2 regions of the Clostridium sp. DL-VIII genome follow, and region 2 is predicted to be linked to the other one. Evidence: a T-box and tRNA genes for the amino acid it is inferred to sense, from the RefSeq annotation. Region 2 holds a T-box; the other holds one or more tRNA genes.

Region 1 (16,440 bases), 3.1 Mb from region 2:
CTGAATTACATCGTTTTAAATATTCTTTTAAGTTTTTAGCTGGATTTATACAATATAATGTTAACATAAGTTCTTGTGCTTCTTTTTCCATGCAAGTCCTGTAATTTTCGTCATATAACTGCATTGTAGAAACGAAAGCATTTATGTCAAAGTATAACTGCAATATTTCTTCATATCCTTCAAATTTGTTTCCTCTTACTAAAATTTCTTCACTCTCTCTTAGATATAATTGTAAGTGCTTACTTAGTTCACTTGGTAAGCCTTCCTCACAAAGCCATGTTACTTCTTTATCTTCACACTCATTTCTTAATTCAACAAAATAATCGTTGATTTTTCTTAATATAGCATGTAATTTATTAAGTTTGCCTTTAGTTAACTTTTTGCACTTTAATATTTCATTCTTACATAAAGATGCAGAATACATGTTTCTTGACCTATCTATTAAATTATGCGCTTCATCAACTAGGACTATATTCCCTTTGCTTTCTAGCACACGCGTTAATGATACCCTCGGATCAAAAATATAATTGTAATCTCCAATAATTCCATCGCAATAAAGGCTTAAGTCTAAAGATAACTCAAAAGGACACACTTCATATCTTTCAGCATATTCCTGCAATATTTCCCTGGAAATTCTTTCTTCATTCTCTAAAATATAAAATATTACTTCTTTCACCTTACCATAATAGTTCTTTGCATATTTACATTTCTCTGGATTGCAATCAAAGTTATCATTGCTGCATATTTTTTCTTTAGCAGTAATTACTATGCTCTTAAACTTCAAGCCCTTTGTCCTCAATCTTTCAAACGTTTCCTCTGCAACCTGCCTATTTATGGTCTTAGCTGTTAGATATATAATCCGCTCACCAATCTCCTCTCCTAAAGCCTTTACTGCCGGAAATATCGTTGATATTGTTTTTCCTATACCAGTCGGTGCCTGCGCAAATAGAATTTCTTTTTCCTTCATCGTCTGATATGATATATTTATTAGTTTTCTTTGTCCTTCTCTATACTTATCAAAAGGAAAACTAAGAGTTCTTATAGACTCATTTCTTCTATTTTTTTGTTGATAAATCAAACTAACAAATTTCTCATATTCCTCTAATATTGCTTCTATAAACTTCTCTAATTCTTCTATAGTAAATTGTTTTTCAAAACTTTTAACTTCACTTGTTTCAAGCTGCACGTACGATAACCTTACATAAATATTTTGAATATTATTTTGTTTACAATAAATTAAAGCATATACTTTTGCCTGCGCCCAGTGTACTTCATTCAAATCATCTATATATGCAAAGTTTTTATAGGTTGATTTAATTTCCTCAATTATTATTCTATCATCCTGTATTATAATCCCATCTGCTCGTCCTTCAATATTTATTAAACTCTTCTTTGTTTCAAAGACATAACTTAAATATACTTCTTTTTCATAATTTTTATAAATACTCAAATTATCATCTTGAAGTTTTTGATGTGCCTTTGTACCTTCCACCGCTCTGGCACTTCCCGAAAATCTATTATCTATGTCACCACTCTTAAGACAGAACTCAACTAGATTTCTTACAGATTCCTTTATTATAACCTTATCCATCTCTATTCTCCTCTGTAATAACTTCTAACACTATTTCGAATAATATAAGTTAACTTTTAGTTCTTTACCTTACACGTAAAACACTTACTTAATTTGTATTATAACTATTTAGACATCAAATTAAGTAAGTGTTCTTAACATATTTATATATTTATTTTACTATTCTGTTTCATACTCATTAACTATTTTTTGAACTAACTTTTTAATAACGCTTGCTTGAGCTATTAGTGAAAGAACTAATAAGAAAATCTTTATTCTCTCTTCATCATCTTCTTTCAAATCGAAATTTTTAATTATTTCTTCTATTTTCTTCTCATGGTTTAAGGAAGTTAAAAAGTAATCATCAAAGCTTTCTTTTTGTATTTGTGTAAACGTCTTGTAAGCATCTTCCCATGATAATATATCATCATTTCTATCATTTATTTCATTGAAAGCAAGTCTAAAAACCTTTTTTATTTCTTCTGTAGTCAAGAGTGGTCTCATATAACCTAGTAATACTAACTGAACTAAATGCATTTTAGTATATCCTCGTTTTTTACCATCCTCTGGTTTTGTTATAACTTCGCTTTTAGTATAATTTTGAACTATGTTATTAGTAAACCTTTCATCCACAAATTTATCATTCAAATAATCTATTACTTGGGATAAAAACAAATCATATTTAGGAAGCTCTTCATATGAGACTGAACTATTTTTGGACATTTCCTCCGCTAACTCTTTTATATAATTAGAATCAAATTTTTTTCCCATTTTATACACCTATACTTTCCAATTTTAAATATATATAGATTATATAGTAATTATGAACTCGTTACAAGTTACTTTAAACAGCGTGTTACTAATTTATTTTTCCTAAATATATATTTTCCCAAATTATTATAATTATGTGATTAATGAAATCCTAAGTAGACTAGTAGCAAAAAAATATCTAATTTATGTAATTGCTCGACATTATCACTTATATTCTCCGCGTTTCTGCAAAATAGTTAATATACTGATTTTATTCTTTTTTTTGTAAATAAATTTAGCATATTATAGACAATTTGCTTACTTTACATATTAATATTTTTCAATTGTTGTTATAAGTTGGATTTATTGATTTATTTTTTAAAATCCCCACTATAATTTAGTAAATAAATTCTCTTGACTTTTCTAAAATATGGTAGTATATTTTATATAAGATGTTTATTAAGGTTGAAATTTGTAATTTCTTATAAATAAAGAGAAATATCCATTGACTTTATATTACATACTTGGTAATATATCATAGTAGAATGTCGAATCATGGAATTAGGAGGAGTTTTTTATGAAATCAACAGGTGTAGTTAGAAGAGTAGATGAGTTAGGAAGAATAGTTATTCCTATAGAACTTAGAAGAACTTTAGATATTGCTGAAAAAGATGCATTAGAAATTTATGTAGACGGTGAGCAAATAATCTTAAAGAAATATGAACCAGCTTGTATTTTCTGTGGAGATGCAAGAGATGTAATTAACTACAAAGGTAAAAACATTTGTACTAAATGTTTAGATGAAATTAAAAATAACAGATAATATTTTTATTTAATAAGTTTACCTATTGTAAAATAATAAATAAATTATATATTTATTTTTAAAGAGACTATCTCAATAATTTTGAGATAGTCTTTCTTCTGCAAAATTGTTTGCTTTAATTAGATTAATGCTTTTCTCAAATAACTAAATTAAGTAATATATTATATATCAGTCGAAAACTTATACACTTCACTTTTAGGCAATTCTCTTTCTTTAGCCACAAGTTTTATTGCTGATTTTTTATCCATTCCTTCATCTATGTGTTTTCTTATATGATCTTCAATGGATAAACTTATCCATGCTTCTCTTTGTTCTTCCTTTATTTCCTCAAGTTTTTTTCCTTCAATTACAAGTACAAATTCTCCTCTAGGCTTATTTTCTATAAAATACTCAATCGCCTGGCTCATAGTACCTCTAAATATTTCCTGATATATTTTTGTTAATTCTCTACATACTGCAATCTTTCTATTTCCAAATGTTTCATTTAAAAATGTTAACGTATCTAATAATCTATGCGGCGCCTCATAAAATATAATTGTCTCTTGGCTTTGCAAAAGTTCTTCTGCTACTACCTTTCGATCTTTATTTTCTCTAGGTAAAAAGCCTCTAAATAAGAATTTAGTTGTATCTAAACCTGAATAAACTAACGCTGTAGTTATTGCTGTTGCTCCTGGAAGTACTTCAAAATCAATCATTTTTTCTATACATCTTTCAACAATAACGCTTCCCGGATCTGATATTCCAGGTGTTCCTGCATCTGAAACCAATGCTACATTTTTACCTTCCATAAGCAATTCTATAATTTTATCACTTTTTATCTGTTCATTAAATTTATGATAACTAATTAAAGGCTTTTTAATTTCAAAATGATTTAACAATTTTAATGTTTGTCTTGTATCTTCCGCCGCAATAAAATCAGCTTCTTGTAAAGTTTCTAATGCTCGTAATGTAATATCTTTTAAATTTCCAATTGGAGTTGGCACTAAATATAATTTTCCATTGCTCATATCATATCCTCCAGTATATTGAATCAATTTCCTTAGTATATTTTCCATTATCATCATAGACATACAATGGAGCTTCCCATTTCAAATATGCTCCTCCATCTCTTTGTCCCTCAACCAAAACAATATTAGGCGCTTTTCCCATTTTAGGATGAATCATTTTTATCCTCTTAGGCTCTATCTTGTATTTCCTCATTAAAGTAAAAATGTCTGCTAAACGTTCCGGCCTATGTATCATGAAAAGCCTGCCATTATCTTTTAATAAAGTTCTCGCTGCATTAATCACGTCTTCTAAATTGCATAATATTTCATGTCTGGCTATTGCCAGCTTATCATTTGGATTAATTATACCTGAATTATTCAATTTATATGGTGGATTTACTGTAACTACATCAAACTTTTCAAGTTTCTTCAAAAAATCTACATTTTTTAAATCTTCATTTATAAAGCAAATTTTTTCATCTAAAGAATTTAGTTTCACACTTCTTTTAGCCATTTCAACCATATCTTCCTGTATTTCCAACCCATATATACTCTTAGGCTCATACTTTCCATATATTAAAAATGGTATTATTCCTGTTCCTGTACATAGATCAATTACCCTATGCTTGTTTTTTACACAGGCAAAATCAGATAATAGTACAGCATCTATGCCAAATTTAAATCCATCCTTCTTTTGAATCAAATTTAATCCTTTAAGTTGTAAATCATCTACTGTCTCATCTTCTTTTATATATTCTAATTTGCTATCCATTTATTTTTCCTCTGACTTCTTCATGTGAATTTTGCTTATACTCTTATAAATTTATTAATATTTCTATGAAATTATAGATCTTATATACATTCCACATTATAACATCGCAAATCAAATAAAAAAAGTCCTTCTGTATTTAAACAGAAGGACTATCTCTTGAAATCAGATGTTAACAACTAATTTCTTATGTTAACTAGTTTAAAATTCTTCTTGCTGCATAAAAACTATATACCGGTGCTACTTTGACTACATCACCTGTTTGTGGCGCATTAATCATTTGGCCGTTCCCAACATATATTCCAACATGGCCTGGATGTGTAAATACTAAATCTCCCGGTTGAAGCTGATCTTGACTAACAGCTTGTCCTTGATTTATTTGTGAGTAAGTTGTTCTAGATATATCAACACCTGCAGCATTTTCATATACATATTGAGTAAATCCTGAACAATCGAAACTATTTGCACCAGTTGCTCCCCACACATATGGTTTTCCTAATTGTGCATATGCTTCATTTAAAATGGCTTGAGCATTTCCAGCTGATGGCACAGCAACTTTTGCACCTCTACTTGCTGTAGAAGTAGCAAATTTTACTTCGGCTGCTTTTTTAGTTGATACTGCAGCTTTGGCTTTCTCTATTTTATCATTTATTTCAGAAGTAACAATTTCACTCTTAATTTGATTATCTCTAATATTTCTTAATTGATCAATCGCTGCTTGAAGATCTGCTGCTGAACTATTAGAATTATCTATAACATCAAACTGAGTCTTTACAGTGTCTCTTTCTAATTGTGATAAATATTGCGCATCAAACTTACTTTTTTCATCTTTTGCTTGAGCTGATAATGTTTCCTCTTCTTTTTTCTTTCCATCTAATTCATCTAAATTAGTTTGTATTTCTTTGTTAAGCTTATCTATTTCAGATTTTTTATCTTCTAAGGATTGAATTTTATTATTTAATTCTTCCTTTTTACTTGTAACTTCTTCTATTGCAGCTTTATCTTTACCTAATATCTTGCTCACAGCCTCTGCTCTTGAAAAGAAATCACTTGTTGATTCTGACTCAAGAATAAAATTTAAATAACTAAATTCTAAATCTCCTGATGTATACATTGCTTTAACTCTTTGTCCCAAAGCTAAATCTAATGTATTAATATCTTTCTTACATTGTTCAATATCTTTTGTAGTATTATCAATAGTATTATTTATACTTGTTATTTCTTTTTTATTTTTATCTACTGTTACTTGTAGCGGTTCTATCTGTGTATCTAAATCGTAGATCTTATTTTCAATATCTGTTATTTTACTTTGAATATCTGCATATTTTTGTCTCGAATCACTTAATTGTTGATTATCCGGCGTCGCAAACACAGGTATAGAGCTACCTACAACGATTACTGTCGCTAACGTAATAGCTAGAATTCTGCTTTTCATTCATTATCGGTTGTCAAACCTTCCCTCCTCCATCAATCTATATTCTCAGACAATTATAACACTTTCAGTAAAGATGGACAATTCTTATATCTGGCGAGAATTTAGTTTATCCTAGTAATATCTGTATATTGTCCGTATTCCCCTCTTTTTCTAACTCATTCTTTATCTTTCTCAATCTTTAAATTTTTCATCAACTAGATTAATATGTAAACTTTATATTATAATTCTTAAGTTGTAACTATATGTATTAATATTATAAATACTTGTTTTACTATGAATATCAAAATCCTTGACATAAAACTCACTTGAATATATAATTATAAATGGCTACGGGGTGTGGCGCAGCTGGGAGCGCGCGTGGTTTGGGACCATGAGGTCGCAGGTTCAATCCCTGTCACCCCGACCAAAAATATTATCTAAAATATACAAATATTAACTTAGGGACAATCCTTAAGTTTTTTTATTTATCCTTTTATTATATATATTGCAATTGGCTATGCACAATTTAAAATTAGCAATTGTTGTAAAAATTCTGTAAAGACTTCACCGCTAATTGCCAATTGTACGTTGCAAATTTTTAATTGCAACATATATAGTAATTACAAATCAATTTATAATTATTATAATAGCTTTGTAAATATCACCAGTAATAATTTATGGAGGTATACATGTTAAATAATATAAAGGCTGCAATCTTTGACTTAGATGGGACTCTAGTTGATTCCATGTGGGTTTGGAGTAAAATTGATACTGATTACCTAAAAGATAAGGGTTATACTGTGCCTGAAAATTTAAAAAATGATATTGAACATTTAAGTTTTACTCAAACTGCTATTTATTTTAAAGAAAAATTTAAACTCAATGATTCCATAGAAAAAATAGTAGCTGATTGGCATGATATGGCCTATTATCATTACTCTAATAATGTAAAATTAAAATCAGGAGTGCTGAAATTCTTAGATTATTTAAAATCTAATAAAATAAAAATCGCTTTAGCTACCAGTAATTCTCACTCTCTGTTGGAAGCTTGCTTAAAAAATAATAAAGTTTATGATTATTTTGATTCAATCACAACTACCGATGAAGTCTCTAATGGTAAAGATTCTCCCGATGTATATTTACTAGCTGCCAAAAAATTAGGCATTGATCCAAAGAATTGTGTTGTATTTGAAGATATCCTGCCTGCTGTACAAGCTGCAAAATGTGCGGACATGAAGGTAATTGCAGTAGAAGATACTGAATGCTTAAATTCAAGGGAGGATTTTCTTAAGTACGCGGATGAATATATTACCTCATTTTTAGACTTATTAGAGTAGCTAAGCATACTATAATCTTATATAACAATATATATTTTTTATATCATACTTATTTTGTAACATTTCAACATTAAAATCCTTTATACGCGAAAACAGCTACATTCTTTAACCAGAATGCAGCTGTTTTTTATTGTAGCTGTTAAAATCTAATTTGTGTCCTATTAGTATTTTACTTAGTAACTTTAGAACTATTATAGAAATAACTACTTGATTGTCGCAAGAAATTACTTTCTCTCAACTCCATACTTTCCTTCTAATTCCTTTAAAATTTGCTCATACTTAGTATGTTGGTTTTGTTTTACTAATTCATTTAAAACATTATCCTTTACTTCATCAAAGCTAGTAACTGATGCTTCGTTTTTTGCATCTACTAATATTAAATGATATCCAAATTGAGTTTTAACTGGCTCAGTAATTGTACCTATTTCAGCATCAAATGCAGCTTCTTCAAATTCTGGTACCATCATTCCTTTTGAAAATTCACCTAGATTTCCACCTTGCATATTTGATGGACACATTGAATACTTCATTGCAGCATCCCCAAATGATATTTGTTCACTTAAAATTTCTTCCTTAGCCTTTTTAGCTTCTTCTTCTGTTTCAACTAAAATATGTCGAGCAGAAACTGTAGCTGGTTTACCAAAAGATTCTTTATTATCTTCATAATATTTATTAACTTCATCATCTGTAACTGTTACATCAGCTAATATCTTATTTATTGCCATTGAAGTTATAACTTCCTTTGATATGTTTTCTATGGCATCTTTATATTCTTGTGTTTTATCTATGTTTATTTCTTTTCCGAACTTATTCATTAATTCAAATGAAATTAATTGCTCTACTAATTGTTTTCTCTTTTCTTCACTTTGTAATGCGCCTCTTTGTTCTTGAGGATACCTGCTGATAATCGCATTTAAATCTTTTTCTGTTATTTCATGTCCTGCTGCAATAGCTAATACTTTATTTTCCATGTAAATTCTCCTTTATAATAAATATTTTATATTATTTTTCTTAGTAATTTGTTTTATACATTCCATTTTAACAGCATCTGACCCTTCAAACAACAATAATGAGCAAATATTTTTAGTCAATATAATCTAATATACATAAATCTGTAATATAATGTTATAATAATTTCGGGTGATGTTATGTCTGAAATATTAAAAAACGATTGGAAAAATTATTTAGAATCCGAATTTCATAAAGATTATTATCTTAAATTAAGAAAATTTTTAGTCAATGAATATAACTCTAAGATCATCTATCCAAATATGTATGATCTTTTTAATGCGTTGCATTTTACACCTTATAGTGATGTTAAGGTCGTTATCTTAGGACAGGATCCTTATCACGGTCCTAAACAGGCACATGGCTTAAGCTTTTCTGTTAATCCTGGTGTAAAAGCTCCACCATCTTTAATTAACATCTACAAGGAGCTTCATGATGACTTAGGATGCTATATTCCAAACAATGGCTATCTTAAAAAATGGGCTGATCAAGGTGTTTTATTATTAAATACAGTACTTACTGTCAGAGCTGGCGAAGCCAACTCGCATAGGAACAAAGGTTGGGAGGAATTTACTAATAGGATTATTACCATATTAAATGAAAAGGAAACTCCTATAGTTTTTATTCTCTGGGGAAATAATGCTATTTCAAAGACTAGTTTAATTACTAATCCAAAGCATTTTATCATAAAATCAGTTCATCCTAGTCCCTTATCAGCCTCAAGAGGCTTTTTTGGCAGTAGACCATTTTCAAAAACAAATGACTTTTTAGTTTCTACTAATCAAACACCAATAGACTGGCAAATTGAGAATATATAGAATATATACATATTTCAATATTGTCATTCTTAATACACCTAAATAATCATTGTAAAGAGATAATTTTAACTTAATACTTACATGAATACTTATGATATCTAGTGTATACTATTCATATGAGCATTCTGCTGACTTAAGGAGGTTATTTTGTGGAATATAAATTTTCTCATAATGGCAAAGAATACGTATTAACAAAGGAAAATTGCGACGGAATATTTTTTGATGATGAAGCTACGGTTTCAGGTCTTTCTATGGATATTATTTTAGATGCTTTAAATGAAGGCGAAGAGGTAAACTTCTCAAATGAGTATTACATGGGAAAATGTTCTTGCAACTCTCAAGAAGAGGTAAATAAATCTTATCGTTATTTAGAATATCACTTTTTTATTTACACAAAAAATAATCAATATGTAATCAATACTATTGGTAATGAATATAAACATACATCCTTTAATCAGCTTTTTGGATTTGGTAAAGTGGATGATAGTTATATAGTTAGTGTAACTGTATGTCCTAATTGCGGTGAATATTCAATATCAGTGGAACAATGCACTGTTTAATTGTATAATTTATTGGGCTGTCGCGTAAAAAATAGAAACTACACTATCCTGAATTAAAGTTTTAAATTCTTATGCAGCATATTGTAGTTGATTTTCTCAACGCTACAGCCCTTATTACAGTCCATAATTTTAAATCTTTAAGAAATTTTTGTATTCTAATACTATAGAAGTTTTTTGCAATAAAACAAAAAAGCACTAACCTACGTTAGTGCTTTTAATATGGTGGCTCGAACTGGAATCGAACCAGTGACACGAGGATTTTCAGTCCTCTGCTCTACCGACTGAGCTATCGAGCCATCTTACCTGGCAACATCTTACTCTTCCACACAGTCTCCCATGCAGTACCATCAGCGCTATAGACCTTAACTTTCCTGTTCGGAATGGGAAGGAGTGTTACCTCTACGCCATCATCACCAGATCACAAATAGTATTATATCTAGATATGAAGATTATGTCAACAACTTTTTTCTATTTTTATTTAATCTTGTGAAACTGTAAAATAATATTTTGTGTCAAGCAGTCGATTATACTCATCTTATGGCATATATAAAATCAATCTCAAATGACACAAAATATACATTATCTTACTTAACTTAGTGCTATTTTTACCAAACCTTAGATAACTAGATCCTCTATTACTTTTCCACCTTCAATATGTTCATCCATAATTCTTTCAACATCTTTCACTTGAACATTTCCGTACCAAGTTCCTTCTGGATAAACCACTACAATCGGACCCTTGTTACATACTCCCAAACATCCAGTATTAGTGACCATTACTTCGTTTATTAGATCCCTATCTTCAACTTCCTCCATAAATTTTTGCACAACCTTTACTGAATCTTTACTGAAACACATTCCTTTTTGCATTCCATTAACTCTACAACTCGCACATACAAAAATATGATGCTTTAAACTTATCATTTTACTTTCCCCACTTTCGTAAATTAAATATTTATATTTCTTCAATAATGTCAAAGTATAGCCCTATTATAAAACTGAGATGACAAAATCAAAGTAAATATCAATTTTAAAAATATTTTTCATGAATTTGTTTAATTGTATTAATTTTTTACATTGCCTTTTTTATTATTTTTACCATTTTATCATCTAATTCTTCTCTTGACAATTAATTTTTAATATAAAGATATTAATTTATTTTTTTAATTGATTGTGCCATAATTAAATAAGATAACAAATGTATTTTTAATTCTAACTTGGAGGTATTTTATGAGTGTTGAAAGATTATCAAGTATTCTAAAAGAAAGCAACAACATAGTTTTTTTTGGCGGTGCCGGTGTCAGTACTGAGTCCGACATTCCAGATTTCAGAAGTTCAAATGGGTTATTTAACGAAAAACTAAATATTACATTTACGCCAGAGCAATTAGTATCACATACTTTTTATACTAAATATCCTGAAGAATTCTTTAAGTTCTATAAATCTAAACTTATATATCCAGAAGCAAAGCCAAATAGCGGCCACTTGGCCTTAGCCAAACTTGAAGAAATGGGAAAACTGAAAGCTATCGTAACGCAAAATATAGATGGACTTCATCAAATGGCTGGAAGTAAAAACGTCTTTGAGCTTCACGGCTCTATTCACAGAAATTATTGTGTTAAATGTCATGAATTCTATGATGAAAAATTTATTTTAAACTCTGATGGAGTTCCTACTTGTACTAAATGCGGCGGCTCTGTTAAACCTGATGTAGTTCTTTATGAAGAAGGCCTAGACGACAGTGTAATTAGAGGTGCAATAAATGCTATTTCTAAAGCTGATACTCTTATTATCGGCGGAACTTCACTTGTTGTTTATCCTGCTGCAGGCCTTATAGATTATTTCAAGGGCAATAACCTTATACTTATAAACAAAAGTTCAACTTCTGCTGATTCAAAAGCTGATTTAGTTATACACGATTCTATCGGTAAAGTTCTAAGCGAAGCCGTAAATTCATTATAAAACTAATTCTACAGCAAAAATTGAATATATATGCAGATGGCAGAAGAACCTTTAGAATATTTCAAAACTTGATTTCTAATATTTTGAAATACTCCTTAAGTGGTACCAGAGTATATATAGATGTTGAAGATAACGATAACTTCGTATTAATGACATTTAAAAATATTCCAAAATACCCATTAACTTTCAGCGAAGAAGAAATCCTAGAAAGATTTAAAAGAGGTGATGCTTCAAGAACAACCGAAGGTTCAGGTCTTGGATTATCTATTGCAAAGAGTTTAGTAGAGCTTCAAAAAGGTATCTTTGAACTTAAATTCGATGGAGATTTATTTAAAGTTAGTATTTCATTAAAAAAAGAAAAGTTTTAATCTAAATTATGTATAAATAAATTTAATTTGGCAATAAATAATAATGAAGTATTTAACTTCAATATTTAATCGCCTCTCCCCCATTTTTATTTATATACAATTTGTAACGCCACAATATATGTTATCCAAATTAACATATATTGTGGCATTTTTATTTTCATAAATTTTAATTATTCATTTTCGAAGTTTCTTGGACAAATGTATAAAGTTAACCTTTTATTTGAGGATTGTTTATTATTTCTTTATTAAGATTCTTCTTAACATATCCAAGCCAGTTGTTGTAGCTTGAAGTCTTACTCGATTTCTATTTCCATTAAATATACACCTTTTTATTACTACTTCTCCTTGAACATATACTCCTATATATACTAATCCAACTGGTTTCTCTTCTGTTCCTCCCCCTGGTCCTGCTATTCCTGTTGTTACAATACTTACATCTGTATTAGCTGTTTTAGCAATACCAATAGCCATTTCTCTTGCAGTTTCTTCACTTACAGCTCCATACTTTTCTAAAGTTTCATTCTCAACTCCTAATCTTTTATGTTTAGCTTCATTTGAATATGTTACAGCACCTTCTAAAAGCACTTCAGATATTCCTGGATAGTTTATTAATGTAGCTGCAATCATTCCGCCTGTACACGATTCTGCTGTAGATATTGTGAGCTTCTTTTCTATTAAAAGCTCTGCTACAACATCCTCTAAGTTAATATCTTCAGTTGCATAAACATTATCGCCTAATCTGTTTTTAATTTCTTCTTCTACTGGCTTTATTAACTTAAGTGCTTCTTCCTGAGTTTTTGCCTTAGCTGTTATACGAAGCAGTACTCCTACTTCTTTAGCATAGGGTGCAATAGTTGGATTGGTCTGTGCATCCATTATATCTTTTAATTCATCAGCAACTGCACTTTCTCCAATACCTAATATTTTAATTACTTTTGACACCAATATGGAATATGATTTTTTTTGAAGGTATCCCTTAACTGTATCTTCAAACATTGGTTTCATTTCCTTTGGTGGTCCAGGTAAAATTATCATTATCTTATTATTTTCTTCTATAATTACTCCAGGTGCTGTACCATTATTATTATTAATTACAATAGCTCCCTCAGGTATTAAACCTTGTTTCAAATTATTTTCAGTCATCTTTCTTTCTCTGAATTTAAAATAGTTTTTTATTTTTTCAATAGATTCTTCATGTTGAAGTAACTCTTTATTAAAATATTTAGCTGCAACTTCCTTAGTTAAATCATCTGCTGTAGGTCCAAGTCCACCTGTTGTTATTATAATATCACTTCTGCTATACGCCTCTTCAAAAGCATGAATAATCCTGTCTTCATTATCACCAACTACTTGTTGATAATACATATCTATTCCTAATGCTGCCAGCTCTTGTGCTAAATACTGAGCATTTGAGTTAATTATGTCTCCTAACAATATTTCTGTTCCTACAGCTATAATTTCTGCTTTCATATTTATTACCTTCTTTTTTATAAATTTTTATCTGTAATATCATTATATAAGTTTAAAACCTATCCAATAACATATTGAATAGGTTTATATAAAAATATTTTCTTTTATAATATGCTATCTCTAAATCTAAATAAAATCTAGAGATAGCTTATATAAAAAATTTTTTCACCTCAATCTTATTTAAGCAAAAACCAAAATCAAAAAAATAGAGCTCTCTTAAAAATAGGCCTTCACTTAAAATAAGATTAGTAAATATGTATGAGAATGAAAAAATTCATTGCTAGGAGAGTCTTTCATACTTCTATTGTATGTATATTCCCTCTTACTTATTCATACCTATTAATAATTTTATTATAAAAGTTATATTTTAATCATTCATAATTTTATTTATTTTCTGTTTCAAGTAATGCTAATGCTACAGCACCTATTACTCCAGCATCTGTACCTAATCCTGCTGGAACAATTTTAACTGCTTCTGCCATGGATTTAAAGCATCTTTTATCAACTACTTTTCTTACTGTATCAAAAACAACATCTCCAGCTTTTGATACTCCGCCACCTATTATTATTACTTCTGGATCAAAAATAGATACTGCATTAGCAATAGCTATTCCTAAATAATTTAATGCATTATCTATGATATCTTTACATACAGGATCTCCTGCAGCTGCTTCTGTAAATACTTCATATGAGGTAACTGTCTCATATTTTCTTAGAGAAGTTTCAACTTTGCTAGCTACAGCTTCTTGTCCTCTTTTTGCAATTGCAGTACCTGATGATGTTGCTTCTACACATCCAATATTTCCACAATTACATCTAGGGCCATCTGGTGCTACTGTCATATGTCCAATTTCTAGTGCATTTGAAGTATGACCTCTATACACTTTACCATCTAAAACAGCTCCTCCACCTATTCCTGTGCTCACTGTGAAGAATACTACATCCTTTGCTCCTCTTCCTGCTCCAAACATATACTCTCCAATAGCTGCAACGTTTGCATCATTATCTAAGAAAACTGGTAATCCAAATTTTTTATTTATCGGATCAACCAAGTTAAAATTCTTAAATGGAAGATTAGGTGTATAAATTATAGTTCCTTTTTCAGCATCTAATGGTCCAGGTGAACCTATACCTATTCCCTTTATCTCTCCATAAGTTACTGAAGCATCTTTAATTACCTTCTCTATAGATTCTATGATTCTATTTAGTACTGGAATTTCTCCTTCATTAGCATTTGTTGGTACTGTTGTTTGACTTATTACTTCTCCATTTAAATTAGCTAGTGCAGTACTTATCTTAGTACCTCCTAAATCTACTCCCACAACATACTTTTCCATGATATAACTCTCCTTTGTTATTGTATATTTCCCAATTAAAAACAATTTCTTCTGAATTATATTATACTATAATATGCTCCAGTAATAAAACCTGTATTTTTATATTATTTTCTTGAAGATGCTTTATTAGCACTAATATAATAGTTTCCCAAATCATCGTATTGAGTATAGTTAACAACAAATTTATTATCCTTTAGCATTGAATTAATTAAATCAATGTCTTCTTTATTATTTCTATCAATCCTTATTACAAAATTATCATTATTGTCTATTATATTTAAATAATCAAATATATTGCTATAATCGCTCAAATCAATCTTTCCGCTGATGTCCATGCTATAGTCTGACATTAATTTCTCCTCCTAAGATTTATAATTAATATTAAATATATTATATGCTCGCCTTGGCAGTTATATCCTATGAAATTAATGTAAAAATCCTTCTGCATTATAGACTAACTCCATCACTATAACTTTCTATTCATTAAAAAATAAAAAGTTAATTTGGAATCTTTTAATAAAAATTTATGCTCCAAAAATATGTACCAAGTTTAAAATTATCTTTAAGCTTGGTACTTTATCTATATATATTCTTTCCTAGAAATTCACGTTTAGCCCTCTATTTTTTTAGATTATTTATACTTTCTATAACTTTTGCTACTTCCATCTCTGGAATTTCTTCATATCTAATAAATTCCTTTGAAAACATTCCCCTGCCTTGAGTTAAGGAACGCAGCTCTGTGGCATACTTTCTAATTTCTGCAAGTGGAATTTCTGCCATGACCTTTTGCTTACCTCCTTCTGGTTCCATTCCAATTACTCTGCCTCTCTTTTTATTTATATCTGCAATTACATCACCCATATATTCATTAGGTAATACAACCTCAACTTTCATTATTGGCTCTAACAAAATAGGTTTTGCCTGTTCAAGACCTTTCTTATAAGCTATGGATGCTGCAAGCTTAAATGCCATTTCAGATGAATCAACTGAGTGATATGATCCATCATGAAGAGTCGCCCTAAGACCTATAACTGGACAGCCGGCTAAAACACCATGAGCAATACATTCTCTCAACCCTTTTTCCACTGCCGGAATAAAGTTTCTTGGAACGGATCCTCCAACAACATTATCCACGAATTCTAAATCTTCGTTTCCATCTGTTCTAGGTTCAAACTTTATCACAACATCACCATATTGTCCATGACCACCAGATTGTTTTTTATGCTTCCCCTGTACATCCGAAGTCCCTTTTATTGCTTCCTTGTATG
Region 2 (16,440 bases):
TTTTAAGTAAAGTGTTTATTTTTAAATTTTTATTGACTATAAATGTAACTTCTAATTCGTTAAAGTTTTCCTTTAAATCATAAACAAAAAAATTATTATTTTTAGGTAAAATACTTCTTGGTAAAAGTGATATTCCTAGACCTTCAGAGATACCTTTAATAATAGATTCTAATGAATCAAATTCAATAACAGCGGCAGGCTTAGAATTATTGTAAATCAACCATCTTTGCAACAGTTTACGATAGGGACAATTAGCATCTGAAGCTACTATTATTGGAGTAGTTAAGTTATTAATATCAGCAATGTTTATTGACGACACTAGTGCAAGTTCTTCTTTGAAAGTAATGACTTTTTTTATTTGTGAAGATGAAGTGTTGTAAGATATAAAGGCGCCATCTAATTCACCTCCTATGATCATATCTAGAAGTGTTTTTTGTTTTTCTGTTTTTAGTATTAAAGATACGTCTTGATTTTTCTCATAAAATAAAGAAAATAATTTAGGTAAAATGGAAGCGGAAATAGTTTGAGCAGCTCCTATTTTAATAGTTGAAGTGACTTTAGCATGAAGAAACTCCTCATTAACTTCATCGATTAATTCAAGAATTTTATCTGTATATTTAAGTAATTTTTCTCCGTTAGATGTAATTATCGTACCCTTATTGTTTCTAACGAATAAAGTAGTGTTCAATTTATTTTCAAGCAATTTAATGCGCATAGTTATATTTGATTGTGCATAACCAAGTTTCAAAGCGGCTTTTGATATAGATTTTTCATAAGCAACTGTTTGAAATATTTTTAAATCATTAATTTCCATAGAGTAGAAACCTTTCATTTCATTAAAACTGATTTATCTTTGCCATCACTGTTAGTGATATTAAAGATTATTTATAAGTATTATACAATTTTTATAGGAAAAGTTAAACTGTAAGAGTAAAAACTTATGGATGAGTTGATAATAGTTTTATTTAAAAAATAAAAAAGAAGTGAAAGGGAGGCTAAAGAAAATGATAGCAATGCAATATAAGATTATATTACCAATGGATTATGATATGAAAATAATAAAGGATAGAGTGAAAAATAACGGATATAAAACAGATGGATTTGAGGATTTGAAGTTTAAATTATATTTAATAACAGAAAAAGGAAAGAATAAGAATTTACAAAATAGCTATTGCCCTTTATATATTTGGAAGGATAGTAATGGATTAAACAAGTTCTTATTTAATGGCTTTTATGACAATATAATAACTTCCTTTGGATGGCAGAAAGTAAATGTAGGAATACCGTTAATTGATACAATAACAGAAAGACTTAAAAATAGTAAGTATTTATTTGAAATATCAAGAGAAATACAGCCACAAGAAAGCCTCAATAATCTAAAAGATAAAATAGAACAAGATATCCCTAGAATTAAAGAAACAGAATATATGGTTATTTATAATCCAGACAAGTGGAAATATAATGTATTTTACTTTATAGATGATTTAAGTGAGTTAAAATCTGAGGAAGGAATAATTTATGATATACTTCATATATCAATATAACATTATGCACGAAGTAAGGATAAAATTGAAGTATTCTTTATAGAATAATTTTATAAATGTATGTGTATGTAGAGAATGTGAAATGTCATATTATTGTCACAAATCTTTTGTATTATATAAATATAAAGTAGTTAAAACATTATTTACCCCTTAATTAAATAAATATTAGTCAGTATTTAGAATGGTCTATAACACCCTAGTAGATCATTCTTTTTTTTATTTATGATAACTGTTTTAAGGTATATTAGAGTACTTAATTGAATGGTCTTTTGATATTCAAAACTAATGAATGTATGTTGAATATCTTCAGTAAAAGTGATATATTGGTAATATTGTATTTAGTAAGGAGATTTTTGCGTGAAAAAACATTTAGTAGTTAGTTTTAGTAAAGTGTTATTGAACATTACATTAATTATGTTAGGCCTATCAATATTATGGTTTATAACAATAGGATTACCTTTTAGATTTAATATTAATACTTGTATCGGTCTTATACTGTCTTTAGTGTATTTATTAATAGTATACGATTTGCGTAAAATTGTGTATAGCACTAATTCAACACCATTTTGCTTAGATAATGTTAAGCGATTTAAGAGAATCGGATATTATATGATTTTAATAGCAGTAATTGATGGAGTTATAAATTGGAAAAAGGAAAGCAATTTTGAGTTTATTGGTACACAATCTGGATCTCTAAAAGGGAGCTTTGTCATGTGTATTATACTTGCATGTATAGCTTTAGTTTTATCAGAAATATTTAAGCAGGCGGTCGAGCTAAAAAATGACAATGACATTACAGTTTAAAGGAGCATAGAATGGAGTTAAGTCTATGAATATTGATAAATTTAAATATTTCTTTTTAGATGCAGTGAGGGACTTAAAACGAAATATTACACTAACAGTTTTTTCGGTAATTAGTGTAGGCGCAACTTTTTTTATTGTTGGATTATTTTTAATATATTTGTTGTCATTTGATAAAAATTCTCCAACAATTTTTATAAACAATAAAGAAATGATTGTAGTTTTTAGATGGCTTAAAATTGCAGTTTTTTTTATACTGCCATTTCTTTCGCTATTTTTAATTGTAAATACATTTAAGATGGCCACATTTCAAAGAATGAATGAAATAAATATAATGAAGTTTGTTGGAGCTACCAACTGGTTTATTCGCTGGCCATTTATTATTGAAGGCGCTATTATAGGAATTGGAGGAGCTCTGATAGGAAATTTATCACTATTCTCTGTATATAGCTTAGTTTACTATAAAATAATTGGGTTTTCACCAGAAATAACTCTTGTACAGCCTGTGTCCATAATAAATTCAATGTTTTTGCCATTTATAATAGCTGGGATATTTATAGGACCTATTGGAAGTATCCTTGCTTTGAGAAAAATTCTTAAATATGTAGTTTGAGAAATAAGATAAAATATATATAAGTATTTTTAAATTGTAAAAAGAACTGCTAAAATTCTAAGCAGTTCTTTCTTTATAGTCTCTATATTATTTTAGTTGTCCAATCTTCGCAGTTCCAAGTTTCTGTAATTATATCTCTATAAAATTCAGGTTCATGGGAAACTAAAAGAATTGTTCCTTTATATTCTTTTAAAGCTCTCTTAAGTTCATCCTTTGCATCAACATCTAGGTGATTAGTAGGTTCGTCTAAGATTAAGATGTTTGTTTCATTGTTTAAAATTTTACAAAGTCTAACCTTTGCAGCTTCTCCTCCTGATAAAACTCTTATTTGAGATTCAAGCTGTTTTGTTGTAAGTCCGCATTTAGCTAAAGCAGCTCTTATTTGATATTGAGTGTAACCAGGGAATTCCTGCCATACTTCTTCGATGCAAGTATTGCGGTTATCGCCTCTATCTTCCTGCTCAAAATAACCTATGTATTGATAATCTCCAAGATGAACTTCTCCGCTTAAAGGTTTAATTTTTCCAAGTAAGCTCTTAAGTAATGTTGATTTACCAAGACCATTAGCTCCAACTAAAGCTATTTTTTGCCCTCTTTCCATATATAAGTTAAGTGGTTTTGTAAGAGGTGAGTCATAACCTATAACTAAATCTTTAGTTTCAAAGATTACTTTGCCTGAAGCTCTAGCTGTTTTGAAATCAAATTCTGGCTTTGGCTTTTCCTTTGAAAGTTCAATTACGTCCATTTTATCTAATTTCTTTTGTCTTGATTTAGCCATGTTAGCAGTAGCAACGTTAGCCTTATTTCTAGCAACGAAATCTTCAAGTCTTGCAATTTCCTTTTGTTGCTTTTCATAAGCAGCTTCTAATTTTTCTTTATTTATTGCATATATCCTTTGGAATTCATCATAATCTCCAACATATCGTGTAAGCTTTCTTTCATCTACATGATATATTAAATTAACTACTGAATTTAAAAATGGAATATCATGTGAAATTAATATAAATGCATTTTCATAAGATTGAAGATATCTCTTAAGCCATTCTACATGCTCTTCATCTAAATAGTTAGTAGGCTCATCTAAAAGTAGAATATCAGGAGATTGGAGTAGAAGCTTTCCTAAAAGAATTTTAGTTCTTTGTCCACCTGACAAGTCATCAACATCTCTATCTAAGCCTAAATCTAAAAGTCCAAGGCCTTTTGCAACTTCTTCAACCTTTGGATCAATTACATAAAAACCATTGTGATCAAGCATATCTTGAATTGTAGCTGTTCTTTCAAGCATTTTATTTAATTCATCTTCAGTACAGTCGCCCATTTTTTCATATAAGGAATTCATTTCAGTTTCTAGATCAAATAGATACTTAAAAGCATCCTTTAATGCATCTCTAATACTTTGTCCTTTTGTTAGCGCAGCGTGCTGATCCATGTAGCCAACTCTTACATTATTTGACCAGATTACATTACCCTCATCAGGCATAAGTTTTCCGGTTACTATATTCATAAATGTTGATTTACCTTCACCATTAGCACCAATAAGACCAACATGTTCTCCCTTTAATAATCTAAATGAAACATCTTCAAAGATAGCTCTATCCCCAAAACCGTGATTCATATTTTTAACTGTAAGTATGCTCATTGTTACCTCCTAAGTTCTTATAAAATATATAAAATAATGAAAATTATTACCATGATTTAATTCGTAATTGTAATATACATATTATCAATATCCATAATAGTTTAAATGATATAAATATAATATGTCAAAGTAATTTTAAAAAAATATTAATGGAGATAAAATGAATTACTTGAATTTATTAAAAGAAATCAAATTTTTATTAATAATATTCCTATTTTGGGGCAAACTTATAGCATAAATAAATTCATTTTATAAAAGGGAGGAATTATACATGGTTGATTTTACTAAAGAAATAAAAGAAAGAGCTGAGAAGATGGGCTATGAAATGAAAGGAATAGCGCAAGATATGGAAAGTGAAATGCGCAGCATGAGGGAGTTAGTGAAGGAAAAGGCTGAAAAATTAGGCGATGAAATAAGAAACAAAATATTGAGATAATTAATGAAGAAATTAAAAAGATAGTAAATTTGGTCAATCCCATTTTTACTATTTTTTTATGAAAAAGTTCTCTATAAGTTATTTATTCTTAATTATAAATGAACAACTTCTGATAATAAAATACTTATAACTAACTCTCAAGTGCGACACTGAGTAAAAGAGTGTCTGGTCTTTTCGGTATTAGATATAGTTTAATTCATAAATTCAGTTATTAATTATATCTATAGATGTCCTAATTATACATTAGACTTATATATAATAATTATTTATCCTTGTTAAATTTTTGTGCGTACCTACACCAGAAATAATATACATTTTTATGAAACATGCATTTGAAATTAAGCTGCTAAAGGTTCGTAATGGAAGCTTGTTCCATTTACTGCTTGTCCTGAACTTGCTTCAGGAGCATGCAGAAATGGGGGCAAGCTCCCATTTAGAACCTTCCAGCGAAAATTTCATAAGTCATGTGGAATAAAAATGTGTGTTATTTCGGTAAGCTACCACATAAACCTCAAAGCTGAATTATTTATATTTGCAAAAAGTAACATAAAAAAATAGAAATCATATTATATAGTGGACATGATTATAAGGTTAATAAACTACCTCTATCTATTAATTTTCCTTTTCTTAGTGCAATAGGTGAGACATCATATTTGGAAAGAAATCTCTTTATAGAATCTCCCCATTTGTAACTATCCAAATCACCAAAGAAAGCCATTTGATTGTCAGATATCATGCCGCCAACCCCGCCTATAAAACCGTAGTTTAATGAGGGTAGTAATATATCTCCAAAAGGAAGCAAAAGAATATCAAAACCATAATTTTTTAAGGATTTATAAAGCCCGTTATCATTTGTTATTAATGCATTTTCTCTCACTGGAAGGATAGAACATTTGGTATATCCTTGGGATACGTGTATATGTATCTTTGAGGCTTGCGAATTTAAAAGATTTTCATCACTATATTTTAAATTATGAATAAAATAGTTCTTTAAGATTAAAGAATTTAAAATAATATCATTTGGATATTTGCTAGATAATGATTCTTTTGAAACAATGTAGTTTATATTATTTGAATTTAATAGTTCCTTAAAATTTTCGGAAATATTTTTCTGAATAATAATATCATTAGCTGAGCTGTTATTAATGATATTTAATTGAATATCAGGATGACCGTCTATAGCCTCATATACATCAGTACATTTTGGAACTAATATTGGATTTAGATTTAATTTTGAAAGGTTTAATAGTTCTTCTTTAGTAACTCTGTAATCAATAAAACAATGCATATAGCGCTCCTTATTATATATGTAATTGATATTTCATTAATTAAAAAAATTAATATTTAAGCATCATGTTGATTTTAAATTATATTTTGGACCTCAAAATGAAACCTGTCAATTTAATTATTTTAATATAAAAATTGGACAAAGTTGCATTAAAATTAAAATTTAAATTCTGCATATCCTTAAATTTTTAATACATACTAATATTAAGAAGGGAGTGAAATCCATGCTTATTCTAAAATTAGCTTATAGCGAAGACATAACCATTTCCCGCGATCTACAAGAGCTAAGAGAGTTACTGAAGAAAAAAGATATCGTTATTGGATTTGTTGAAAGTATAGAAGGAAAAACTCACATAATTAAAATAATTTGCGAAGAAAATTCTTACAATGAAAAAATAGAAGAAATTACTAATTTATATGTTAGTAATATTTTATATAGAATAGTTATTGAAAATTATAGAAAGAAGGAAATGCTTGAATTTCTGACAGACAACTATTTTTTCTTGAAGCAAAGTGAAATATTAGAAGTTGAAGATGAAATATTAAAGGTATTAAAATGTGAAGACATAGGAGAAAATGAGGAATCGATATATTGTTTAAATAAAATAAACTCCATGATAGAAAAAATTAGAGAGTGCATATGTGAAAAGCAAGAGATAAATATAGATGGTTTTATAACCTTTAGGATGAGAAAGCTTAGAAACGATATAGAAAAGGTCATAGATAAGGTAGTAGAAAGGTATATGGTAGAAAAGGAGTATAAAGAATTTATCAAGCTCTTAAAGTATTTTGTGGAATTACAAGAATGTAAAATAGAAGAAATAAATATAATAATAGAGAATAACAATAATTATCAGGTAAAAGACAAAGATGGTAGGGATTTATATTATGATTTTTTTAATGAAATTGCAACGGAGCAAGGTAAATTAGATCTTAATATAGAGGATGTTTTAATAAGTGGTCTTATAACTAATGCACCTAAGAATATAAAAATTTATGGAAAAGGGAACTGCACCAATAAAGAGTTTTTAGATACAATAGAAAATGTATTTGAAAATAGAGTCACTTTCTGTGATATAAATGATGAATATAAAGTTGAAAAAATAATAGCAAAAAAATATTGACATGTATTAATAATGATGCTATACTGATATTCGTTAAGAAGAAACAGCCGTTTCTCACCCTACAGTGTTAAATCTACTAGTACGGGTTTACATGGATATCTATGCAATGAGTATTGATAATGTAGGACGGCTATATGGCCGTCTTTTTTATTATGCATGTAATTTTTCGGAGGTGAAAAATATTAATAAAGATTTTCCTATAAATGAACAAATTAGAGACAAAGAGCTTAGAGTAATTGGAAGTGATGGCGAACAATTAGGCGTTATCTCAACAATTGAAGCAAAAAGACTTGCAGAAGAAAAAGAATTAGACTTAGTTATGATTTCTCCTACTGCTAAACCACCAGTTTGTAAGATTATGGACTTTGGTAAGTTTATATATGAGCAATCAAAAAAAGAAAAAGATGCTAAGAAAAAACAAAAAATTGTAAGTATTAAAGAAGTAAGATGCAGTTTAACAATTGAGGAACATGATATTGACATAAAAGCAAAAAATGCTAGAAAGTTCCTATTAGATGGAGACAAAGTTAAAATCACTGTCAGATTTAGAGGTAGAGAAATGGAACTTGGTCATATAGGACAAAAGATTCTTGATAACTTTGCAGCTAAATTAGAAGATGTCTGCCTAATAGAAAAAAGACCTAAAAGGGAAGGCAGAAGCATGACAATGGTTTTAGGGCCTAAAAAGGCATAACTTGAGAGGAGGATTTTAATCATGCCAAAAATGAAGACTCATAGAGGAGCAGCAAAAAGATTTAAAAAGACAGGTACAGGTAAACTTAAGAGAGCTAAAGCTTTTAAGAGCCATATCTTAACAAAGAAGAGTTCAAAAACTAAGAGAAATCTTAGAAAAGCTGGATATGTTTCAGAAACACAAGTAAAAGTAATGAAGAAATTATTACCATACCTATAATATAGAGGTAGTGCAGGAGGTTTAAGTAATGGCAAGAGTAAAGAGAGCGAAGAATTCTCGTAAAAATCATAAAAAAGTTTTAAAACTTGCAAAAGGATATTATGGCGGAAAAAGCAAGTTATTTAAAACTGCTAATGAATCAGTTATAAGAGCATTAAGAAATGCTTATGTTGGAAGAAAGAATAAAAAGAGAGATTATAGAAGCGTATGGATCGCAAGAATCAACGCTGCTACAAGAATGAATGATTTATCATATTCTAAATTCATGAATGGTATCAAGTTAGCTGGAATAGACATAAACAGAAAAATGTTATCTGAAATAGCTATCAACGATCCTAAAGCATTTGCTGAATTAGTAGAAGTAGCTAAAAAACAATTAAATGCTTAATACATAAAATGCGACTTAAGTCGCATTTTATTTTTATATACAAATATAGTGCGTACTCTAGAAAATGATGTAGTATAATATTTATGTGGTGACTTATTTCTGATGTAGTGATGCACATGAGTTTAATATATATAGTTATTCAAGTATAAAGTGAAAGATAAAGTTTGAATATCTATGGCTTGTTTACTAGATTATGTATGTGATTTTGAGGTGTAGTGCTTTGATATTTATTGAGAGTAAAGAAAACAATCTATTTAAGAATACAAAAAAACTTAAAGAGAGAAAGAACAGAGTTAAAACTAATAAGTATATAATTGAAGGATTTAGACTAGTTCAAGAAGCATTCAAAGCAAAAGTTGATATAGATTATTTAATTGTAGCTGAAGATGCAGAGGATAAGGTTGTTGAATTTTTAGGCGAATATATAAATGATGAAATGAAAATTTTTAAAATAAGTAATAATTTATTTAAAGAACTTATTTCTACAGAAAATCCTCAAGGAATACTTGTAGTTATAAAAATGAATACAATGGACTTAAAATCGGATGGAGACTTTTATTTACTTTGTGATAAACTACAAGATCCGGGAAACTTGGGAACTATAATAAGAACAGCTCATGCAGCAGGGGTAAGTGGAATCATATTAACTAAAGGCACTGTAGACATATATAATGAAAAAACCATAAGATCAACCATGGGTTCTATATTTTATATTCCTATTCAATATGATGATGAGGATTTTTCATTAGTAAAAGAACTAAAAAGTAAAGGCTTTAATTTAGTTGCTACTTCTTTAGATACAGATAAAAACTTTTTTGATGTAGATTTAAAAGGCAAAGTACTTTTAACTGTTGGAAACGAAGGTAATGGAGTAAGTGAGGAAGTAATAAGCATGGCAGACACAAAAGTAAAGATACCTATGCCAGGAAATGCCGAATCCTTAAATGTAGCAATAGCTGCATCTGTTATTATGTATGAAAAAGTTAGACAAAATGAGTTGTAATAATTGTTACAACACGCAAACCGGACTTAACCACAATCAACCGAAATCAAATACATTTGTGTTACGCAGGACTATGAAAATTTCGCTGAAAGCACTAAATGGGAGCTTGCATCAACTTTAGCTTGCTCCAGCCATCCGGCTGGACAAGCAAAAGTTGAACAAGTTCCCATTAAGTGCTTTTATCATCGAAATTTTCAAATGCCTGCTACACACAAATGTATTTGATTTCTGGTGTAGATATTGGTGCAGTGTTTTGTAAATGTATTAATTGATTCTGTGTGTATTCAAGCTGTAGTAAATGTTTGGAAAATATAGTATAATTATTCTGCAAAAGTAAATGAAGATTTAATAACTATTTTTAAAATGAAGTTGAAATGAATGGGGGTGTTATATGTGATTTTTGAAAGTAAGAGGATAAAGTTGAATGACGGAAAGGAATGTGTTTTAAAGAGTCCTGTCGTGGAGGATGCTGAAAAATTGATTGAGTATTTAAAACAAATAGCATCAGAAACAAACTTTTTGACAAGATATCCAGAAGAAGTATCTATAACTTTGGATGAGGAAGAACAATTTATTAAAGAACTTAATAAGAGTAATAATAATGTTATGATTTTAGCTTTTATTGATGATAGGCTTGTTGGGAGTGCAAGTATAAGTCCCATTGGAGATAAGATTAGAGTATTACATAGAGCAACTTTTGGAATAGCAATTATACAAGATGCGTGGAATCTTGGGATAGGAAATGCTTTGACAAGAGAAATTTTAGATTGTGCCAATAGAGCTGGTTATGAACAGATTGAGTTAGAAGTGGTAACTCAGAATCAGAAGGCCATAAAACTTTATGAAAAATTTGGATTTAAAACCTATGGAACGAGGGAGAATGCTTTCAAATTTAAAGATGGATCTTATAGTTCGGATTATTTAATGATGAAAGTTTTGTAAATATAAGTTGTTTCAATTAAATCTATAAAAAGTTTTTGGAGGGAATTTATGATTAAATCGAAAGCCTGGGATTGGAGTGAAAATGAAAGCGACTACTGGTTAAAACCTTGCATAGAGTCTTTTTATTTAGTTGAAATGTGGAAAGCAAAAGGATTTAAAAAGTTACTTGATTTAGGGTGTGGATTAGGAAGACATTCGGTGTTATTTGCACAAAATGGATATGAAGTGAAAGCTGTAGATTTATCTGAATATGCTGTAAATAACTTAAATAATTGGGCGGAAAGAGAACAGTTATCTATAAAAACAGAAGTATGTGATATGCTTAATCTACCATTTGAAGATGAAACCTTTGATTGTTTGATAGCTTACAATGTCATTTATCACACTGATATTCAAGGATTTGTTAAATCTCTTGAAGAAATTAGGCGAGTACTAAAAAGAAATGGAGAAGTATTTATTACTTTGATTTCAAAAAACACATATTCATATCAAAGAGCTGAACAGTACAAGCGTATTGATAGTAATACTATTTTGAGAGATGAGGATGAAACAGAAAAAAATGTACCACATTTTTATGTTGATATAGAAGATATAAAAACATATTTTTCAGAATTTGAGTTTGTTATTCCGACCTTAGAACAGACAGAATATAATGTGGAAAATTCAGATTACTATTCTAAACATTTTAATTTATTCCTAAGAAAGAAATAGTGTTATAAATAACTGAATTATGATAAAAGTAAATAAGTATCTACTTTTATAAATAGATTGTTTTAGGAAGGAAAAAATTGATGAAACAAATAGAAACAGAAAGACTCACAATAAGAAGATTCAAAGGTGATGATTGGAAAGATTTTTATGAATATGTCTCGAATGAAGAAGTTTTAAAGTTTGAACCGTACAAGCCGTTCTCTGAAGAAGAAACTAAAAATGAAGCTATAAGAAGAACAACTGATCCAGCATTTTGGGCTGTATGCTTAGAAGAAAACAATAAGTTAATAGGAAATATATATTTTGCAGAGGGGAATTTTAATACATGGGAAATTGGATATGTATTCAATTTAAATTATTGGGGAAATGGTTATGCTACAGAAAGCTGCAAGGCTCTAATGAATTACGCATTCAAAGACCTTAAAGTTAGACGCATCATAGCAAAATGTGACCCTACAAACCTAAATTCTTGGACAGTATTAGAAAGACTCACTATGCGAAGAGAAGGACATTTGAAGGAAAGTGTGTATTTTTTTAAAGATGAAAACGATAATCCTATTTGGAAAGATACTTATGAGTATGGAATATTAAAGAAGGAATGGCTATATTTTTAGTTTACATATAAAAATAAGATGCTAAAGACCTTTGGTGGATGGGCGGATAGTTAAGCTTATTTCGGTAGTTAATGCATAAACTTAGAAAATGCTATTGATATTTTTAGGATTTATTTGTATAATAAGTTGTATTAACCATATATATAAAAACTGTGAATGAGAAAGTAGATATTAGAAAAGTTTTAAGGGAGAGAAGGTCATAGACTGTAAGCCTTCTTAAATAATATAATATTGAAGTTCGCTCAGGAGTTCTAGCTGTGAAATTAATAGTAGTAGCTAGCGGCAAAGAAAGTCGTTAATTAAATTAAGTTGGGCATCTTTATTTAAGATTCCAATTAGGGTGGTAACGCGGATATTTCGTCCCTTTTTATGAGGGGGCGTTTTTTTATGCAAAAAAATCTATTCAATTGCTTAATTGGCAGGTGGCAGTAAATTAAAAGCTGAAAAATATTATATGCATAAAATCCTGAGAGTCTTTTAAAATTACCCGCAGCAAATTGCAAATTAGAAATTGAATTTTTGGAAGGAGAAAGAACATGAAAGAAAAACTTAAAGAATTACAAGAACTTGCATTAAACAAAATTGAAGCTGTTAAAACTAGCAGCGAATTAGAAGAAATAAGAGTAAAGTTCTTAGGTAAAAAAGGAGAACTTACTACAATATTAAGAGGTATGGGAGGATTATCTCCAGAGGAAAGACCAATAGTAGGAAAGCTCGTTAATGAAGCTAAAGCCGTTGTTGAAGAAAAATTAGAAGGAGCTTTAAAAGCTATTAAAGGAAAAGAAAAGGCAGAAAAGCTTGCTGGTGAAACTATAGATATATCACTCCCAGGAAGAAAAAAGGTTATAGGCAAGAGACATCCTTTAGATCTAACTCTTCAAAGTATGGAAGAAATATTTATTTCAATGGGCTTCACAATTGAAGAAGGACCAGAAGTTGAATTAGATCATTATAATTTTGAAGCTTTAAACATTCCAAAGAACCATCCTGCAAGAAGTGAGCAAGATACTTTATATATTAATGATAATATAGTTCTTAGGACTCAAACATCACCAGTTCAAGTTAGAACTATGGAAAATCAAAAGCCACCAATAAAAATGATATCACCTGGTAAGGTATATAGATCTGATTCGGTGGATGCTACTCATTCACCTATATTCTATCAAATGGAAGGTTTAGTTATTGATAAAGGAGTTACTTTTGCAGATTTAAAAGGTACTTTAGAACTGTTTGCTAAGAAGATGTTTGGCGATAAAGTTCAAACTAAGTTCAGACCACATCACTTCCCATTTACAGAACCATCAGCAGAAATGGATGCAACTTGCTTTGTTTGCGGTGGTGAAGGATGCAGAGTTTGTAAAGGTAGCGGATGGATAGAACTTTTAGGCTGTGGAATGGTTCATCCAGATGTTCTTAGAAATTGCGGTCTTGATCCAGAAGTTTATAGCGGATTTGCTTTTGGTTTTGGTGTTGATAGAATGGTAATGTTAAAGTACGGTATAGATGATATAAGATTATTATATGAAAGTGACATGAGATTCTTAAATCAATTTTAGAAACTTAAGAATATAAGAATTTATAAATATAAGAACTTAAGAATTTAAGAATATAAGAATTTATAAATGTAAGAACTTAAGAATTTAAGAATATAAGAAGGTAACAATTTAAATAGTTTAAAATAAAACAATTTAACAATTTAACAATAAATATTCTTAAGAATATAAAAAGGTATATTGTTAGAATAAAAATTTAAAAAAGAGCATGAAATGAAGCTCTTCAAACACATCTATGTGTGGCACGTAAAGGCAAATAATTTGCTTTATGATCAAAAGGAGGAAACAAAATGAAAGTACCATATAATTGGCTTAAGGATTATGTTGATATAAATGTAAGCCCTAAAGAATTAGGAGATAAGTTAACTTTGACAGGCTCACAGTTAGAAGAGCTTATTATTCAGGGAGATGTGATTCAAAATGTTGTTACAGGAAGAATTACTCAAATAGTGAAACATCCTGATGCAGAAAAATTAAGTATTTGTCAGGTTGATATTGGAAGTGAAGTAATACAAATAGTTACAGCAGCAACTAATATGAAGGAACAAGATGTTGTACCAGTTGCGCTTCATGGTTCTACTTTGGCGGATGGAACAAAAATTAAAAAAGGTAAGCTTAGAGGAGAAGTATCTAACGGAATGTTCTGCTCAGAGGAAGAATTGGGTATTGCAGGAGATGAACCAGTTCATGGATTAATGATTTTACCTGGCGATACTGAACTTGGAGTTGATATTAAAGAAATCTTAGGCTTAAATAAAGCTATTTTAGATTTTGAAATAACTTCAAACAGACCAGATTGCTTAAGCATGGTTGGTATGGCAAGAGAAACAGCAGCGGCTCTTAGAACAACTTATAAGATGCCAAGTTTCAAATATGAAATAAAATCTAATAAGAATATAAATGAAGAATTAACTGTTGAAGTAAAAGATGATCTTTGCAATAGATACATGGCTAGAGGAATTAAAAATGTTAAGGTTCAGCCATCGCCAGGCTGGATGCAGGAAAGACTTCTTGAAGCAGGAGTTAGACCTATTAACAATATAGTTGATATAACAAACTTTGTTATGCTTGAAATTGGTGAACCAATGCATGCTTTTGATAAGAGAGAAATTACTACTAATAAAATAGTAGTTGAAAGAGCAGAGGATAAAGAAAAGTTCACTACATTAGATGAAGTAGAAAGAGAGTTAGATAATTCCACTCTTTGCATTAAAGATGGAAATAAGACAATTGGTCTTGCAGGAATAATGGGTGGATTAAATTCGGAAATAAAAGAAGATACTACAGAAGTTATTTTTGAATGTGCAAACTTTGATGGTACTAATATAAGAGTAAACTCAAAGAAGTTAAATTTAAGAACAGAAGCTTCAGGAAGATTTGAAAAAGATATTGATCCTAATTTAGCAGAACTTGCATTAAACAGAGCATGCAGTTTAGTATGTGAATTAAATGCAGGAGAAGTTATGGAAGGTACTATAGATGTTTATAACAACAAAAAAGAAGTATCGACTGTAACTGTAGATTCAAACTGGGTAAATAAATTCCTTGGAACAGATCTTTCGAAAGAAGAAATGAAGAGATGCTTAGACAGTGTTGATTTATTTACAGAAATAAATGGAGATATGCTAGCTGTAACAGCTCCAACTTTCAGAGTTGATATCGCAATTAGAGAAGATATAGCTGAAGAAGTTGCAAGAATCTATGGTTATGAAAAGATTCCTACAACAATCTTTAAGGTTTCTACAGAAAGAGAACCTAGATATAAAAAAGGCATATTAGATAACAGAGTGGTATTACTTGCTACAGGAAGCGGATTAAATCAATCTATAAGCTACTCTTTCGTATCACCAAAGGTATTTGATAAAATTAACTTACCAGAAGACAGTGAACTTAGAAAAGTAGTTAAGATAAAGAACCCATTAGGTGAAGATTACAGTGTAATGAGAACATCAACTCTTCCTTCAATAATGGAGTCACTTGGAAGAAATTATTCTAGAAATAATTCATATGTTAGATTGTTTGAAATGGGTAAAGTTTATATTCCAAATGAAGATGATACAAAGCTTCCAACAGAAAAGAATGTTTTAACTATAGGTATGTATGGAGATTGTGATTATTTGGACCTTAAAGGTGTTGTTGAAAATATAATAGAAGGTCTTGGAATAAAAAATCCTAAATTTGAAAGAGAAAGCGAAAATGTAAGCTACCATCCAGGAAAAACAGCTAAGCTTATAATAGGTAGAAATAATGCTGGAACACTTGGAGAAGTTCATTTAGACGTTTCGGAAAACTATGGTATTGAAGTACCATGCTTTGCAGCTGAATTAGATTTAGATGTTTTATATGAAAGTTCAGATATGGATAAGAAATATAAAGCATTGCCTAAATTCCCAGCAGTAACAAGAGATATTGCACTTCTTGTTGATGATAATTTATTAGTTCAAGAAATTGATGAAACAATTAAAAGAGCTGGTGGAAATCTAGTTGAAAAAGTAGAATTATTTGATATATATAAAGGAAAACAAATTCCAGAAGGCAAAAAGAGTATTGCTTATGCAATCTGGTATAGGGATGAAAATAAAACATTAACAGATAAAGACGTTAATAAAGTTCATGAGAAGATCTTAAAATCTCTAGAATATAAGCTTGGAGCTACATTGAGAGATTAATAAATTATATATTAGACTTATGTGATAACTTACCGAAAGGACAGGTGCTCTATTATTTCGGTTACTAAGAGAATTGCTTGTGGATTTCTAACAGCAAAGTTGCACCATTTCTGCTGAAGAAATACCTACAACCAATTCTCTAATGTAACACTGCATAAAAGAGTACCTGTCCTTTCTGGTATAGCATATACTCAAAGTATAAA

The links. A T-box is a leader RNA that pairs with one kind of tRNA and senses whether it is charged. The one in region 2 lies ahead of pheS (phenylalanine--tRNA ligase subunit alpha), so its partner is inferred to be a tRNA-Phe.
Region 1: it has a tRNA-Phe gene. The T-box ahead of pheS (phenylalanine--tRNA ligase subunit alpha) is inferred to sense a tRNA for this amino acid. The anticodon was not compared.

Annotation. Positions count from the first base shown of each region.
Region 1 is NZ_CM001240.1:6,320,550-6,336,989, forward strand. It holds gene CDLVIII_RS28475 (ATP-dependent DNA helicase) at 1-1,591, opposite strand, end outside; gene CDLVIII_RS28480 (DUF1836 domain-containing protein) at 1,751-2,341, opposite strand; gene CDLVIII_RS28485 (AbrB/MazE/SpoVT family DNA-binding domain-containing protein) at 2,898-3,143, shown strand; gene rsmI (16S rRNA (cytidine(1402)-2'-O)-methyltransferase) at 3,305-4,150, opposite strand; gene CDLVIII_RS28495 (tRNA1(Val) (adenine(37)-N6)-methyltransferase) at 4,152-4,901, opposite strand; gene CDLVIII_RS28500 (C40 family peptidase) at 5,095-6,333, opposite strand; tRNA gene CDLVIII_RS28505 (tRNA-Pro) at 6,664-6,739, shown strand; gene CDLVIII_RS28510 (HAD family phosphatase) at 7,002-7,649, shown strand; gene CDLVIII_RS28515 (peptidyl-prolyl cis-trans isomerase) at 7,874-8,620, opposite strand; gene CDLVIII_RS28520 (uracil-DNA glycosylase) at 8,798-9,475, shown strand; gene CDLVIII_RS28525 (DUF3785 domain-containing protein) at 9,625-10,035, shown strand; tRNA gene CDLVIII_RS28530 (tRNA-Phe) at 10,256-10,331, opposite strand; rRNA gene rrf (5S ribosomal RNA) at 10,337-10,453, opposite strand; gene CDLVIII_RS28540 (2Fe-2S ferredoxin) at 10,651-10,959, opposite strand; gene CDLVIII_RS28545 (NAD-dependent protein deacylase) at 11,266-11,997, shown strand; gene CDLVIII_RS28550 (ATP-binding protein) at 12,018-12,365, shown strand; gene CDLVIII_RS28555 (competence/damage-inducible protein A) at 12,600-13,835, opposite strand; gene CDLVIII_RS28560 (ROK family protein) at 14,219-15,172, opposite strand; gene CDLVIII_RS28565 (hypothetical protein) at 15,277-15,522, opposite strand; gene fusA (elongation factor G) at 15,791-16,440, opposite strand, start outside.
Region 2 is NZ_CM001240.1:3,186,973-3,203,412, forward strand. It holds gene CDLVIII_RS14625 (LysR family transcriptional regulator) at 1-814, opposite strand, end outside; gene CDLVIII_RS14630 (DUF4865 family protein) at 1,005-1,544, shown strand; gene CDLVIII_RS14635 (DUF2975 domain-containing protein) at 1,902-2,348, shown strand; gene CDLVIII_RS14640 (FtsX-like permease family protein) at 2,374-2,958, shown strand; gene CDLVIII_RS14645 (ABC-F family ATP-binding cassette domain-containing protein) at 3,041-4,597, opposite strand; gene CDLVIII_RS31340 (hypothetical protein) at 4,869-5,033, shown strand; gene CDLVIII_RS14650 (DUF6873 family GME fold protein) at 5,617-6,321, opposite strand; gene ytxC (putative sporulation protein YtxC) at 6,545-7,444, shown strand; ribosomal protein L20 leader region at 7,474-7,600, shown strand; gene infC (translation initiation factor IF-3) at 7,617-8,138, shown strand; gene rpmI (50S ribosomal protein L35) at 8,160-8,357, shown strand; gene rplT (50S ribosomal protein L20) at 8,386-8,745, shown strand; gene CDLVIII_RS14675 (RNA methyltransferase) at 8,966-9,748, shown strand; gene CDLVIII_RS14680 (GNAT family N-acetyltransferase) at 10,142-10,690, shown strand; gene CDLVIII_RS14685 (class I SAM-dependent methyltransferase) at 10,739-11,401, shown strand; gene CDLVIII_RS14690 (GNAT family N-acetyltransferase) at 11,482-12,015, shown strand; T-box leader at 12,159-12,383, shown strand; gene pheS (phenylalanine--tRNA ligase subunit alpha) at 12,552-13,571, shown strand; gene pheT (phenylalanine--tRNA ligase subunit beta) at 13,859-16,237, shown strand.